Regions from separate parts of the Moritella sp. Urea-trap-13 genome, predicted to be linked through region 1. Evidence: predicted binding sites of a transcription regulator. Region 1 holds the regulator's gene; the other holds the start of a gene.

Region 1 (7,651 bases):
TCAATTACGTAGTAAGCGGTTAGTTTTGATTGACACAGCTGGTATGGGTCAGCGCGATACGCGTTTATCTGAACAGTTAAAGACATTAGTCAATAATGAAAAAGTCGTGATTCGTAACTATTTAGTTGTCCCAGCTACTTCTCAGCGTAGGGTCGTACAGGAAACACTCGAGCATTTTCACCATATCCCGTTAGCGGGCTGTATTTTAAGTAAAGTGGATGAAAGTTTAAGTCTTGGTGAGATTTTAAGTGTATTAATACAACACCAACTGCCGATTGCTTATATAACGAATGGGCAGAGAGTACCTGAAGATATAGATTCTGCTAATGCACAGCAATTAGTGAACACTGTACTCAACAGAGATACACTCGAAGAACAAAACGACACCCATTTTTGGTTAGGCGATGATAAATAGTAATGAATAAAAATATTTTTTTCGATCAAGCAAGTGGTCTAAGACAAATGAGTAATAACAAAAAAGTTAAAGTTATTGCCGTTTCAGGTGGTAAAGGTGGCGTAGGTAAAACCAACGTAACACTGAACATGGCAGTAGCACTCGCGGCTCAAGGCAAGCGAGTGATGGTTTTAGATGCCGATCTTGGATTGGCAAATGTCGATGTTTTACTCGGCTTACGCGTACACAAAAATATCTCTCACGTGATATCGGGAGAATGTACATTAGACGATATTTTGATTGAAGGCCCCAACGGTATTTTGATCGCACCTGCAACATCGGGTACGCGTTCGATGGTTGAGTTATCGGTGCAAGAGCATGCAGGTTTAATTCGCGCTTTTGGCGAGCTAAAAACACCTATTGATGTGTTATTAGTCGATACTGCCGCAGGTATTTCGGACATGGTATTAAGTTTTTGCCGTGCTTCACAAGATATCTTGATGGTGGTGTGTGATGAACCAACATCGATTACCGATGCTTATGCGTTAATTAAATTATTATCTAAAGAACACGGTGTTCATCGTTTTAAGATTGTCGCCAACATGGTACGCAGTCTACGTGAAGGCCAAGAATTATTTACTAAGTTAACTCGTGTTACCGACAGATTTTTAGATGCAACATTAGAACTTGTTGCTTGTATTCCGTTTGATAACAGTGTTCGTCAAGCTGTGCGTAAACAAAAAGTGGTGGTAGAGGCGTTTCCAAAAGCACCTGCCTCACTTGCGTTTAGAGCATTGGCAAGTAAAGCTGCTACTTGGCCGGTACCGAATAAAGCCGGTGGTCATCTAGAGTTTTTCATTGAGAACCTGTTTGAGAACAAAGCCAGGGTAGAAGATTGAAGTGAATAAGGCATCCGCTTACACTAACATCCAGTCGCAACAGAATCAGGCTGTTGAGCAATTCAGTTTTTTAGTAAAACGAATTGCCCATCACTTGCTTCTACGTTTGCCACCGAGTGTTCAGTTAGATGATTTAATCCAATCGGGTATGATTGGGTTACTGGATGCTGCGCGTAACTTTGATGGCTCTAAAGGGGCTAGTTTTGAAACGTATGCGGGTATTCGTATTCGCGGCTCAATGATTGATGAAATGAGACGTGGAGATTGGGTACCAAGATCTGTGCATAAAAATGGTCGTGATATTGCAGCGGCCATTGATCGGATCGAAAAACAAACGGGAACGGATGCAAAAGATACCGATGTTGCTGGCGAATTAGGCGTGAGCTTGACTGACTACCATAGTATGTTGATGGATGTTAATAGTGGGCATATATTGGCGGTTGAAGATTTGACAGTCAGTAATGAAGACGCTTATTCAGCTTATGAAGGTAAATCAAGTACCCCTTGTGCTGATTTTTCTGACCAACGTTTTCAGCAAGCACTGGCTGATTGCATTAAAACATTACCAGAAAGAGAAAGCTTAGTTTTATCGCTTTATTATGATGAAGAGTTAAACCTAAGAGAGATTGGGGAAGTGCTTAGTGTCAGTGAATCTCGAGTAAGTCAAATACACAGTCAAGCAATGCATCGTGTTAAAGCACGCATGCATGCCTGGATTGATGATTAAGTTTAATGGGTACTATTTATTTAGTACCTGAGTATTGAAGTAATATATTTATGGGTATCAGGACCGGTAAATATTGTAATTACTTATTTTGGAGAGCAACTTGAAAAAGCAAATTAAAATTCTTATCGTTGATGATTTTTCTACGATGAGACGTATCATTAAAAACCTCTTGCGTGACCTTGGTTTTAGTAATACTTACGAAGCTGATGATGGTAACACCGCGCTACCTATGCTTAAAAATGGCGATTATGACTTTGTTGTCACTGACTGGAATATGCCTGGAATGCAAGGTATTGATCTGCTGAAAGAGATCCGTAAGGATCAAGCGCTTTGCCATATTCCAGTATTGATGGTTACTGCAGAAGCGAAACGTGAACAAATAATTGAAGCTGCACAATCAGGTGTAAATGGTTACATTATCAAACCATTCACAGCAGCGACATTAAAAGAAAAATTAGAGAAGATCTTCGAACGAATTCAATAATCAAGGATGAGTATGAGTGAACAACTAGAGTCTTTGATTTCATTGGAAAAAGCTAAAGAATTGGTGGCGCTGTTAGAGTGTAACCAGATTGAAATGGCAAATGACATCATTACCGATATTCAAAATACAAATTCTGATGCGCTTTTTGAAAAAGTCGGTGTGTTAACGCGCCAGCTACATGATTCATTAGAAGACTTCCAATTAGATACGCGTATTGAAAGCTTGGCTAACGACGAATTTCCTGATGCACGAGAGCGTTTAAACTACGTGATCGAGATGACGGATAAAGCGGCAAACCGAACCATGGATGCGGTAGAAGCTTGCTTGCCAATCGCCGATAGCTTTAACGATCGTATTCAACAAGTGATGCCAAATTGGAAGAGCTTGATGAATCGTGATTTGCAACTCGGTCAATTTAAAGAACTTTGTAATTTATTAGATGATTTCCTTCAAGTTTCAGTTTCTGATGCCGATAGTTTAAGACAGTACTTAACTGAAATTCTAATGGCACAAGATTTCCAAGACTTAACTGGTCAAATGATCCGTCGCGTGATTAATCTAGTGCAAGAAGTTGAAGTTAAATTAGTTGAAATGTTGACGATGTTTGGTGAAGCAGCAAAACCGCTAAGCAAATCAGCAGAGCAATCTAAAGAAATAAGTGGCATTGAGGCAGAAGGTCCGATCATGAACGCGAGTGAACGTGTTGATGTGGTAGACGGCCAAAATGATGTTGATGATTTATTGTCAAGTTTAGGATTTTAAGGGAGATATTGATGAGCTTTGATGTTGATGAAGATATTCTACAGGACTTCCTGATAGAAGCATCTGAAATTCTGGAGCTACTCTCTGAGCAACTCGTTGATTTAGAAAAAAGCCCAGAAGACTCAGAATTGCTGAATGCAATCTTTAGGGGTTTCCATACGGTTAAAGGTGGCGCTGGATTTTTAGCATTATCAGAACTCGTTGATATATGCCATGGTGCAGAAAACGTATTTGATGGCCTACGTAATGGACTGAGAGCGGTAACACCCGAGTTAATGGACGTTATTCTTAAATCATTGGATTGTGTAAACGAAATGTTTGTCGCAATTCAACAGAGAGAGCCTCTTGTTGCTGCAGATGCGGCATTGATTCATCAACTACATTTGCTTACTCAACCTGAATCTGCGCCAGCAGCTGTGATTGAAACACCTGTTGTCGCTGAAAAAATCATTGCGCCTGTCGTTTCAACTCCAGCTGCTAGTTCTGATATTAATGGTATGTCTGAGCTTGAATTTGAGCAGCTACTTGATGAGTTACACGGTAAAGGTGGTACGCCTACTGCTAACGCTGAAGAAAGTAAACCTGTACCTGTGGCGATACCAGTAAGTTCAAATTCAGACTTTAGCGATGATGAATTTGAAAAGCTACTTGATGACTTACATGGTGTTGGTCAACATGTAGCTGCTATTCCAGTTACACCTGCGGCGCCTAAGGTGGCAGCACCTGTTGCAGATAATAACGCGGGCATTAATGACGATGACTTCGAAAGTCTACTTGATGACCTGTATGGTAAGGGTAATGCACCAAGTGCAGCTGGCATGATTAAGAATGTCGTCAGTGCGCCAAACACCCCAGCGGTTCTATCACAACCTGTTGTTGATATCGAAACAGCGGTTGCTACGCCAGTAGCCCCTGTTGCTAAAGCTGCACCAGCTAAAGTTGTCGAAGCTAAAGCAGATAAGAAAGCCAAACCACAAGCGGAATCAACGGTACGAGTTGATACCCGTACGCTAGATGAAATCATGAATATGGTGGGCGAGTTAGTACTTGTTCGTAACCGTTTAGTGAGCTTGGGCATTTCGACGAATGATGAAGATATGACCAAAGCTGTGTCTAACCTTGATGTGGTTACTGCCGATTTACAAGGCGCAGTAATGAAAACACGGATGCAACCAATCAAAAAAGTATTTGGTCGTTTCCCTCGTGTTGTACGTGATTTAGCGCGTACTTTAGGGAAAGACATTAACCTTGAATTGGTTGGTGAAGAAACTGATTTAGATAAGAACTTAGTGGAAGCACTTGCCGATCCCCTGGTTCACTTAGTGAGAAACTCGGTGGATCACGGTATTGAAATGCCAGACGTACGTGAGAAAAATGGTAAATCTCGACAAGGTAATATTACCTTATCAGCCTCACAAGAAGGCGACCATATTAGTTTGAAAATCGTTGATGATGGCGCCGGTATGGACGCTGAACGATTAAAACAAATTGCGATTGACCGTGGTGTGCTTGACGCCGATTCAGCGGCACGCATTTCGGATAACGAAGCATACAACCTTATTTTCGCACCCGGTTTTTCAACCAAAGAACAGATTTCTGATATCTCTGGACGTGGTGTCGGTATGGATGTTGTTAAGACTGGTATTAGTAAGCTTAATGGTACTATTTCGATTGATTCAAACCTGGGTACTGGTACGACAATTTTCATTAAGGTGCCGCTAACACTGGCTATTTTGCCAACATTAATGGTTGAAGTAGGTAAACAGATCTTCGCATTGCCATTAACGAGTGTGAATGAAATATTCCATCTTGATTTAAATAAAACTCACGTAGTGGATAACCAGTTAACAATTATTGTCAGAGAAAAAGCGATTCCGTTATTTTATCTACATGATTGGCTAACTAAAATGGATCCACAAACGGCAACACGTAATGATCGTGGATTGGGTCATGTAGTGATTGTACAGTTAGGTATTAAACAAGTTGGTTTTGTTGTTGATAGTCTGATTGGTCAAGAAGAAGTTGTTATTAAAGCGTTAGACAACTTATTACAAGGTACGCCAGGTATGGCTGGTGCAACAATTACCAGTGATGGTGGTATTGCGCTGATTTTGGATATTCCAAGTCTCTTAAATCATTACGCAAAACGCTAATTTGTTGATGCAGGGGGCAACCCCTGTGTGCTTTTACATTGAAGTAGACACATTGAAGTAGATAGATTAGATGAAAATAAAGGTTTTAGTCGTTGATGACTCTAGTTTTTTCAGACGTAGAGTAAGCGAAATTATTAATGCAGATCCAGAAATGGAAGTTATTGGCACTGCCAATAATGGTCAAGAGGCGATCTCTCAAGCAAAGTTATTACGCCCAGATGTGATCACGATGGATATTGAAATGCCGGTACTCGATGGTATTTCAGCTGTTAAAGTGATCATGAAAGAAACACCGACCCCGATTTTAATGTTTTCATCATTGACACATCAAGGTGCTAAATCAACATTCGAGGCCTTAGAGGCGGGTGCGGCTAACTTCTTGCCTAAAAAGTTTGAAGATATTGCTAAAGATAAAGCGGAAGCGGTTCGATTATTACAGCTGAATATTAAAGAAATTAGTAAACGACGAGGTTTATTAAGAACACCGCGTAGTACGCTCGCTACATCGCCAATAACGACTGCTGCGCCAGTAAAGAACACGATCCCTACACCTACGTTAACGCGCAATATTGCTAATAGTACGACTGCTAATAATACTGTTAATAACCGTATCAGTACGCCAATCGTTGCGCGACACAATACGGATACGAATCGCTTAAATACGTTAAGTTCGTTAGATTCTCGTCATACTAACCATCTCGACAACAGTCAGTCTGAAGCGCGGGTATTGCCAACCGCAAGTCGTGTGCTAAAACGCGCATCAGGCAAAAAATATGGTTTATTGGCAATCGGTTCTTCGACTGGTGGGCCGGTGGCATTACAAAACGTATTAACCCCTTTACGCCATGACTTCCCACTGCCTATTTTGCTGATTCAACATATGCCAGCTACATTTACCTCGGCATTTGCAGCGCGATTGAATACTTTATGCCAAATCACGGTAAAGGAAGCACAACATGGTGATCGCTTACAACCTGGCGTGGCTTACTTAGCACCGGGTGGCAAGCAAGTCTTGATCGAAAGTAAAGCCGGTGGCTTGTACCTGAAAGTCGTAGACAGTCCAGAAGGCATTAATTATAAACCGAGTGTGGATATTACATTTGGTTCTGCTGCAAAGTCATATCGCGATAAAGTATTGTCGATAGTTTTAACTGGTATGGGCGCCGATGGTCGAGAAGGCGCTAAATTACTCAAACAACATGGTAGTACGGTATGGGCGCAAGATGCACAATCTTGCGTTGTATATGGTATGCCACAAGCAATTGTGAATGCTGGATTAGCCGATGAACAAATTAATCTGCTACAAATCGCAGAGCGTATTAATATTGAAGTCGGTTGTCGGTAACGACACGCAGATAAGGTAGGGTAAAGTTGAACGTTTGGACTGTTGCTAATCAAAAAGGTGGGGTTGGAAAAACAACCACTGCAATTACACTGGCAGGTTTACTTGCAGAGCAAGGGCAGCGCGTATTATTAATTGATACCGACCCTCACGCATCCTTAACCAGCTATCTTAATTATGACAGTGATGACTTAACGGTTGGATTGTTTGATCTTTTTGTTGCCCCTACGCTTGATGCTGAACTGGTGCATAATGCGACAATAGAAACACCTTATAACGGTATTAATTTATTACCTGCGACAATGGCGCTAGCAACCTTGGATAGAACCCTAGGTCATCGTGATGGTATGGGACTTATTCTCAAGAACATTATCAGCTTAGTCGTGGATGATTATGACTTTGTCATTATAGATTGCCCGCCAGTACTTGGGGTGATGATGGTGAATGCATTGGCAAGCAGTGATCGTATTTTAGTCCCTGTGCAAACGGAATTTTTAGCTCTGAAAGGGTTAGACCGTATGGTGAAAACGTTTGAAATCATGCAGCGTAGTTGTGCAAATGAGTTTAAATATACGGTGATCCCAACGATGTTTGACCGCCGTACTAAAGCATCGCTGGTATCATTACAGACATTGCAACAAAACTATAGCCAGCATGTTTGGCGCGCAGTTGTACCAATTGATACCCAATTTAGAAATGCCAGTTTAAAACATATGCCACCCTCTATGTATTCTCGTAGTAGCCGTGGTGTTGCTGCATATGGGGCGCTATTACAAGACTTGTTGGCAGAAATGAAACAACAGGAGCGCATGTATGGATAAACATAACAAACATTCTGCGTTAGATGATTATTTTTCATCGATGTTGTCAGTACCTGTCGTGGATGAAGT
Region 2 (7,651 bases), on a different contig from region 1:
GTATTAAGCTGGTGGGTGAGTTACCATCGCCACTTGATCCACCGAAAGGTTGTGCTTTCCATGCACGCTGCCAGTTTGCTAATGAACGTTGTAATGTCGAACAACCGACATTAGTTAAATATGGTAAATCGTTAATTGCTTGTCATGCTGTTGAAGAGCAACGTATTTAGCCCTAATGTAGGCTAAGCCATTAGACTAAATAAAAAAGGCTCTACTTGATGTGAATCGAGTAGAGCCTTTTTATTAGCTATCGTTTGTAATGATGAAGATTACAGCGCAATAAACGCCTTAATACTGGCTTCAATACCTATATCATCTAGGCCAAGTTCAGCGTAGATTTCATCTTGGGTACCTTGATGAATGAATTTGTCTGGCAGACCTAAGTTTAATGTTGGTGTCATTAACTTATTCGCCATCAAGTATTCATTCACACCAGAACCTGCACCACCCATGATAGCGCCATCTTCGATAGTGACTAAGATATCATGAGTCTTCGCCATTATAGTTAATAGTGCTTCGTCTAACGGTTTAGCAAAGCGCATATCAACAACCGTGGCATTTAAGCGTTCAGCCGCTGGAATAGCGTTATGCATTAAGGTACCGAAACATAAGATCGCCACTTTTTCACCTTGACGACGGACAATACCTTTACCGATTTCAAATTCAGTAAATGCTTGTTCAACATCAACGCCAGTACCGCTGCCACGTGGATAACGTACCGCAGCAGGACCATTATATTGGTAACCAGTATGCAGCATTTGACGACATTCATTTTCATCACTTGGCGTCATGATCACCATTTTCGGGATACAACGCATAAAGCTAATATCAAACGCACCTTGGTGAGTTTGACCATCTGCGCCGACAAGACCTGCACGGTCAATGGCAAACAAGACCGGAATATCTTGGATCGCGACATCGTGAATCAGCTGATCATAACCACGTTGTAAAAACGTTGAATAGATAGCCACAACGGGTTTATGACCACCAATAGCGAGACCCGCAGCAAACGTAACGCAGTGCTGTTCGGCAATCGCCACATCAAAATATTGTTTTGGGTAAGTTTCAGAGAACTTGATCATACCCGAGCCAGCGCCCATCGCAGGTGTCACTGCAGCAAGCTTTTTATCTGTAACCGCTACGTCACATAACCAATTACCAAAGATCTTTGAGAAAGTTGGTTTTGACGGTGCTGCAACAGGTAAAGTATCTTCTTCTGGGTTGAATTTAGGCACTGCATGGTAACCAAGCTGATCTTGTTCAGCTGGCGCATAACCTTTACCTTTCTTGGTGACCACGTGTAAAAATTGTGGGCCTTTCAGGCTGCGCATATTACGCAATGTTTCAACTAAACCGTTAACATCATGGCCATCAATTGGGCCGATATAGTTAAAACCGAATTCTTCAAATAAAGTGCTGGGTACTACCATGCCTTTTAAGTGCTCTTCAGCGCGACGCGCAAGCTCCTTAATTGGTGGAATACCTGAGAGTACTTTTTTACCATTTTCACGAAAACTAGAGTAAATATCACCAGACAATAGTTTGGCTAAATGTTTATTCACCGCGCCAACGTTTTCTGAAATCGACATATCGTTATCATTTAAAATAACCAGTACGTCTTTATTGATATGACCGGCGTGATTTAGCGCTTCAAACGCCATACCACCGGTAATCGCACCATCGCCAATAATCGCCACAGTTTTACGATTTTTATCTTCTTGATCAGCAGCGACTGCAAGGCCGAGAGCTGCACTGATTGATGTCGATGAGTGACCAACATTCAGGTGGTCGTATTCACTCTCATCGCGCCAAGGGAAGGGATGTAATCCGCCTTTTTGACGAATAGTCGACATGCGATCACGACGACCGGTTAAAATTTTGTGCGGGTAAGCTTGATGACCTACATCCCATAATAATTTGTCGTATGGGGTATTGTAGACATAATGCAGGGCAACCGTTAATTCAACAACGCCTAAACCGGAAGCAAAGTGACCGCCACTTTTACCTACTGATTGTAATAAATAGCTACGCAGTTCATCACACAGGTCATCGAGACGATCTGCGGGTAATTGACGCAACTCTTCTGGAATGTCAGCTAATGCCAATGTAGGGTAATTCGAAATATCTAAGCTCATAATTTTTATAATTTTTATACTTTGTTAGAATCTGTTATTTATTTCGCTCGATGATGTACTGCGTAAATAATGCGAGAGTGGTCGTATCATGCGGAATCGTTTCTAAGGCGAACATCGCTTGTTGATACAGGGCTTGGGCTTTTTCTTGTGCCCCAGCTAAACCAAGTAATGCCGGATAAGTTGATTTATTTAATTCAACATCCGAGCCTTGTGGTTTGCCCAGCGTTTCAGTATCGCTGATTATATCAAGAATGTCATCTTGCACTTGGAATGCTAAGCCGATAGCGTTAGACCATTTATCTAATGCCGCTAATAATTCAACCGAGCAATGTGGTGATGCCAGAACACCGAGTTTTGCTGCGCAATTAATAAGTGCACCAGTTTTATTATTATGAATAGCTTCAAGTTGAGTCAATGACACCTGTTTATCGGTTGCGGCTAAATCCATCGCTTGGCCGCCACACATACCGCGATAACCACTGGCTTGAGTCAGTGATTTTAACATCGCTAAACGATTCTTTTCAGCTTCAGGCGAGAGTGCACAATCCAATAATAGTTCGAATGCGAAAGGCTGCAATGCATCCCCCGCTAAGATAGCCGTTGCATGATCGAATTTGATATGGCAAGTCGGTTGACCGCGACGTAAATCATCATCGTCCATGGCCGGTAAGTCATCATGAATTAATGAATAGGCATGAATAGATTCGATTGCAGCGGCAGGGCCATCAAGATCGCCAAGATTAACACCGAGCATTTCACCTACAGTATATACGATCACCGGGCGAATACGTTTTCCGCCTTGTAATAGACCATACTCCATCGCAGCGGCAAGCTGAGTATTATGTATTGGTAACAAGTTTATTTGCTGCTGCAAGTAATCATTGATACGGCCTTGATATAAGGCGATTGAATTTGAAAGCTGCACTATTTAATTACTACTGTCAGAATTGAAGGGAGCAAGTGTTTGCTGGTCACCGTTGGCGAGTAATATTGCTACTTGCTGTTCAGCATGCTGCAGTTTTTGCGAGCTTGCACGGGTTAAACTAATACCACGTTCAAATTGTTTTAACGCATTATCAAGTTCACAATCACCTTGCTCTAAGCTGTTCACAATTGTCTCTAACTCTGCAATAGACGCCTCAAACGTCATATTTTCTGGTTTTTTTACCGCCATCGGGTATCCCTCTGATAATATACTCGGGTATTATACCCAAGTTAATAAGGTATATACAGCTTAACTGTGAGATGACAACGATAAGTAAGACAAGATCACTTAAGATATTTACTTGCTTGCCGATATAGTTCAATGAATACACTCGCTAGAAATATGATGATAATTTGCTTGAGATGGGGAATGTTGTGGATTTAGCAACTTTAATAGGATTACTCGGCTCGTTTGCCTTTGTCGTAATGGCAATGGTGCTGGGCGGCGACATCGCGATGTTTATTGATACACGGTCGATATTAATTGTATTTGTCGGTTCACTGTTTGTGGTATTGATGCATTTTAATTTTGGCCAGTTTTTAGCCGCGGCAAAAATTGCACTAAAAGCATTTATGTTCAAAATTGATAAACCAGAAGATTTAATCGAACAAGCGGTAGAAATGGCCGATGCAGCACGTAAGGGCGGTTTTTTGGCGCTTGAGGAGGCTGAAGTAAAGAATGAATTCATGCAAAAAGGTATCGACTTATTAGTCGATGGCCATGATGCAACCGTTGTCAGCCAGACATTGCAAAAAGATATTAAATTGACCAAAGCACGCCACAAAAGCGGTATTCACGTCTTTACTATGATCGGCGAAGTTGCGCCGGCGATGGGGATGATCGGTACCTTGGTTGGCCTGGTTGCTATGTTATCAAACATGGATGATCCTAAATCCATTGGTCCGGCGATGGCGGTTGCTTTATTAACGACCCTATATGGCGCCATTTTTGCCAATATGATGGCGATCCCAATTGCGGGTAAATTGAAACTCCGTTCTGAAGAAGAAATGTTGAATAACACCTTAATTATGGATGCTATTTTAGGTATTCAAGAAGGCCGTAACCCAAGGGTAATCGAAAGCTTATTAAAGAATTACCTCAATTCATCAAAACGTGAAGTGGGCAATTCTGAAGTTTAGTTTTCGCTATTAATGATAGCTTGCATTGATAGTTTAGTAAGTCGTTTTAGTCAGTAGATAGCTTAGTCAGTAGATAGTTTCGTGAGTAGAGAGATACCCTATGTCAGATGAATGTGATTGCCCACCCCCAGGGCTACCTGCGTGGATGGGAACATTTGCCGATTTAATGAGCTTGTTAATGTGCTTCTTTGTCTTACTACTGTCATTTTCAGAGATGGATGTGGTGAAATTTAAGCAGATTGCTGGCTCGATGCAGTTTGCCTTTGGTGTCCAAAATCAGATTGATGTAAAGAATATTCCCAAGGGCACCACGGTTATCGCTCAGGAGTTTCGTCCCGGTCGTCCGGACCCAACGCCGATTGAAACCATCATGCAGCACACCATCGATAATAGTGAAGCAGAACTGGATTTTAAAGACGGTGAAGAGCAAGACGCTGGTGGTAAAAATAAACAAGCAGAGGACAATAATGGTGGTAAATCACCAGAAACCTCAACCCGTGATAATACCCCAACAGAAAAAATAGAAGTAACCGAAGATACCAGTGAGTTAGTTAAAGCATTAGCCGAAGCACTAAAAGAAGAAGTGGAAAGTGGTGGGGTTGAGGTCGAAAACCTCGGTCAACAAATCATAATCCGGATCAATGAAAAAGGTTCATTTCCTGCGGGTTCGGCTTTTTTACAACCGCGTTTTCGTCCTGTGATCCAAAAGGTAGCGCAACTATTAGCAACAATTCCGGGCATTATTACGATTGCAGGGCATACTGGGAAAGAGCAGTTACATTCAGAACTCTATCGTTCGAAGTGGGACTTATCGAGTCAGCGTGCTGTGTCAGTTGCCCATGAGATGTTAAAGGTTAAAGATTTCACTGAAAATCGTTTGATTGTACAGGGCATGGCAGATACCCAACCTTTAACGGATGTTAAAAGTGAATTACGCCGAAACCGTCGTGTTGAAATCGGCATAATGCAAGGTAAGGCGAAACTATCTGAGCCGTTGGATGTAGTTAGATAGGGTTAAGTAAGAAGTTAGAGAGGCTCGCAACGTGGATTGTCACATGTTGCGAGCTTTTTTTTGGCTATTGATCCCGCGGGTAGTATTAACCCATAAGTATTAACACTGGCTAATTATTGAGTATGTATTCCAATAAGGGCTAATTAAGTATATTAGGGTCACAATTAAACACTTAATCTTAACAATTGTCGTATTGTAGGTATTAACGGTTGTCGATTGATGATAGTTTAGAATATCTAGCAATTAAATGAATTAATTGCTATTGTAAATACTACTCCTTTAGAGATGCTTGATATTGCAATTCAACAATAATTGAAATATAAAACAAATTTAAAGGTCATGGATGTAATTGTCGTACTGGAGTTGTACATGTTAAAGAATAAAATCACCCAATCATTATTATTAAGCGCAGGTCTTGCGTTTGCTGCCACTTCCCTCACTGCCACTGCTGCTGAAGTTCCTGCCGGTGTTAAGCTTGCTAAAAGCCAAGAGCTTGTTCGTGGTAACGGCACTGAAGTTGCGTCGTTAGACCCACAAAAAGTGGAAGGTGTTCCTGAATCGCATGTATTACGTGATTTACTTGAAGGTCTTGTAAACCAAGATGCAAATGGTATTACTATTCCAGGTGTGGCTGAACGTTGGGAAACTAAAGATAATAAAGTATTTACTTTTTACCTACGTAAAGATGCGAAATGGTCGAATGGCGATGCTGTAACGGCTGATGATTTTGTATATAGCTTCCAACGCGCGGTTGATCCTGCCACTGCTTCACCTTATTCATGGTATCTAGATATGACTACCATGGTAAATGCTTCTGATATCATCGGCGGTAAAAAAGACAAGTCTACTTTGGGTGTTAAAGCGATTGATGCCAACACATTTGAAGTAACGCTTGAAACTGCGGTACCTTATTTCGTTAAGATGATGGCTCACACAACGATGAAGCCAGTGCATAAAGCAACCGTAGAAAAATTCGGTGACAAATGGACTAAACCAGAAAACTTCGTTGGTAACGGTGCGTTTGTTGTGAACAAATGGGTTGTGAACGAACGTCTAGTGCTTACGCGTAATGAACAATATTGGGATAATGCGAAAACAGTTTTAAATAAAGTAACTTACTTACCAATTGAAAACCAAGTTGCGGAAATGAATCGTTTCCTATCTGGTGAAATTGACTTTACTTACGAACTGCCAAACGAGCATTTCCGTCGTTTACAGAAAGAACATGCAGAGTCGGTAGCAATCAAAGGTAACTTGTGTACTTATTACTACAACTTCAATACACACAAACCACCATTTGATGATGTACGTGTACGTAAAGCGATCTCTTATTCTATTGACCGTAATATCATCGCCAACGCGATTCTTGGTCAAGGCCAGAAACCAGCTTACTTCTTAACGCCTGAAATCGTTGCAGACTTTAGCCCTGAGATTCCTGCTTATGGCAAAATGACGCAAAAAGAACGTAATGAAAAAGCGAAAGAATTGTTAGCGGAAGCGGGTTACAACAAATCAAACCCACTAGAATTCAGCCTATTGTATAATACGTCAGAAAATCACAAGAAAATTGCAGTTGCAATTGCGTCTATGTGGAAGAAAAACTTAGGTGTATCGGTAATACTTGAAAACCAAGAGTGGAAAAGCTACCTAGAAACGAAAAAGCAGGGTGATTTTGAAGCCGCTCGTGCTGGTTGGTGTGGCGATTATAATGAAGCATCGACATTCACTTCATTAATGGAAGGCAGCAACACGACTGGTGGTATCCACTATAAGAGCGCAGCATACGATAAGCTGACAAAAGATGCAGTGAAAGCAACATCTGAAGCGAAACGTCAAGAGTTGTATTATGCTCAAGAAGCACTATTAACGAAAGACATGCCAATCGCGCCTATCTATCAGTACGTTACTGCACGTTTAGTTAACCCACATGTGGGCGGCTATGCGGAAAATAACGCACAAGATCAACTTTACTCTAAAGATATGTACATCATCGCTGAGTAATAGTTTTCCATACTATTAATTTTTAGATATCAACTGCATGCGGTATCACGCATGCAGTCTTCTTCATTTTTAAATTGTCATAGATTGAGTTAGATTATGCTTAAATTCATCTTAAAACGAATTCTAGAAGCAATACCGACGATGCTGGTATTGATCACCGTGTCTTTTTTCCTTATGCGTTTTGCCCCTGGCAGCCCATTTTCAAGCGAGAGAACGCTGCCGCCACAAGTGATGGCAAATATTAATGCGAAGTATGGTTTAGACAAGCCAGTACTTGAGCAATACACCACATACCTTACTAATGTCATTCAAGGTGACTTAGGCCCTTCTTTTAAATACAAAGATTTTACCGTAAATGAACTGGTTGCTTCGGCATTAC

What was found. Region 1 encodes FliA, which starts transcription of late flagellar genes. Its sites were predicted from a motif close to CTAAAGNTNNNNNNNNNNNNGCCGATA; they were not measured.
Region 2: a site for FliA is predicted at 3,408-3,434, ahead of pomA (flagellar motor protein PomA). Genes of this name have one in related genera too.

Annotation. Positions count from the first base shown of each region.
Region 1 covers NZ_PJCA01000001.1:207,700-215,350, reverse strand. Annotated here, with positions in the region: gene flhF (flagellar biosynthesis protein FlhF) at 1-415, shown strand, start outside; gene CXF93_RS00910 (MinD/ParA family protein) at 418-1,293, shown strand; gene CXF93_RS00905 (RNA polymerase sigma factor FliA) at 1,295-2,020, shown strand; gene cheY (chemotaxis response regulator CheY) at 2,121-2,504, shown strand; gene CXF93_RS00895 (protein phosphatase CheZ) at 2,517-3,266, shown strand; gene CXF93_RS00890 (chemotaxis protein CheA) at 3,278-5,419, shown strand; gene CXF93_RS00885 (chemotaxis response regulator protein-glutamate methylesterase) at 5,490-6,764, shown strand; gene CXF93_RS00880 (ParA family protein) at 6,791-7,582, shown strand; gene CXF93_RS00875 (chemotaxis protein CheW) at 7,575-7,651, shown strand, end outside.
Region 2 covers NZ_PJCA01000038.1:86,129-93,779, reverse strand. Annotated here, with positions in the region: gene CXF93_RS18405 (peptide ABC transporter ATP-binding protein) at 1-170, shown strand, start outside; gene dxs (1-deoxy-D-xylulose-5-phosphate synthase) at 270-2,135, opposite strand; gene ispA ((2E,6E)-farnesyl diphosphate synthase) at 2,170-3,060, opposite strand; gene CXF93_RS18390 (exodeoxyribonuclease VII small subunit) at 3,064-3,309, opposite strand; gene pomA (flagellar motor protein PomA) at 3,495-4,259, shown strand; gene CXF93_RS18380 (flagellar motor protein MotB) at 4,360-5,271, shown strand; gene CXF93_RS18375 (ABC transporter substrate-binding protein) at 5,641-7,272, shown strand; gene oppB (oligopeptide ABC transporter permease OppB) at 7,369-7,651, shown strand, end outside.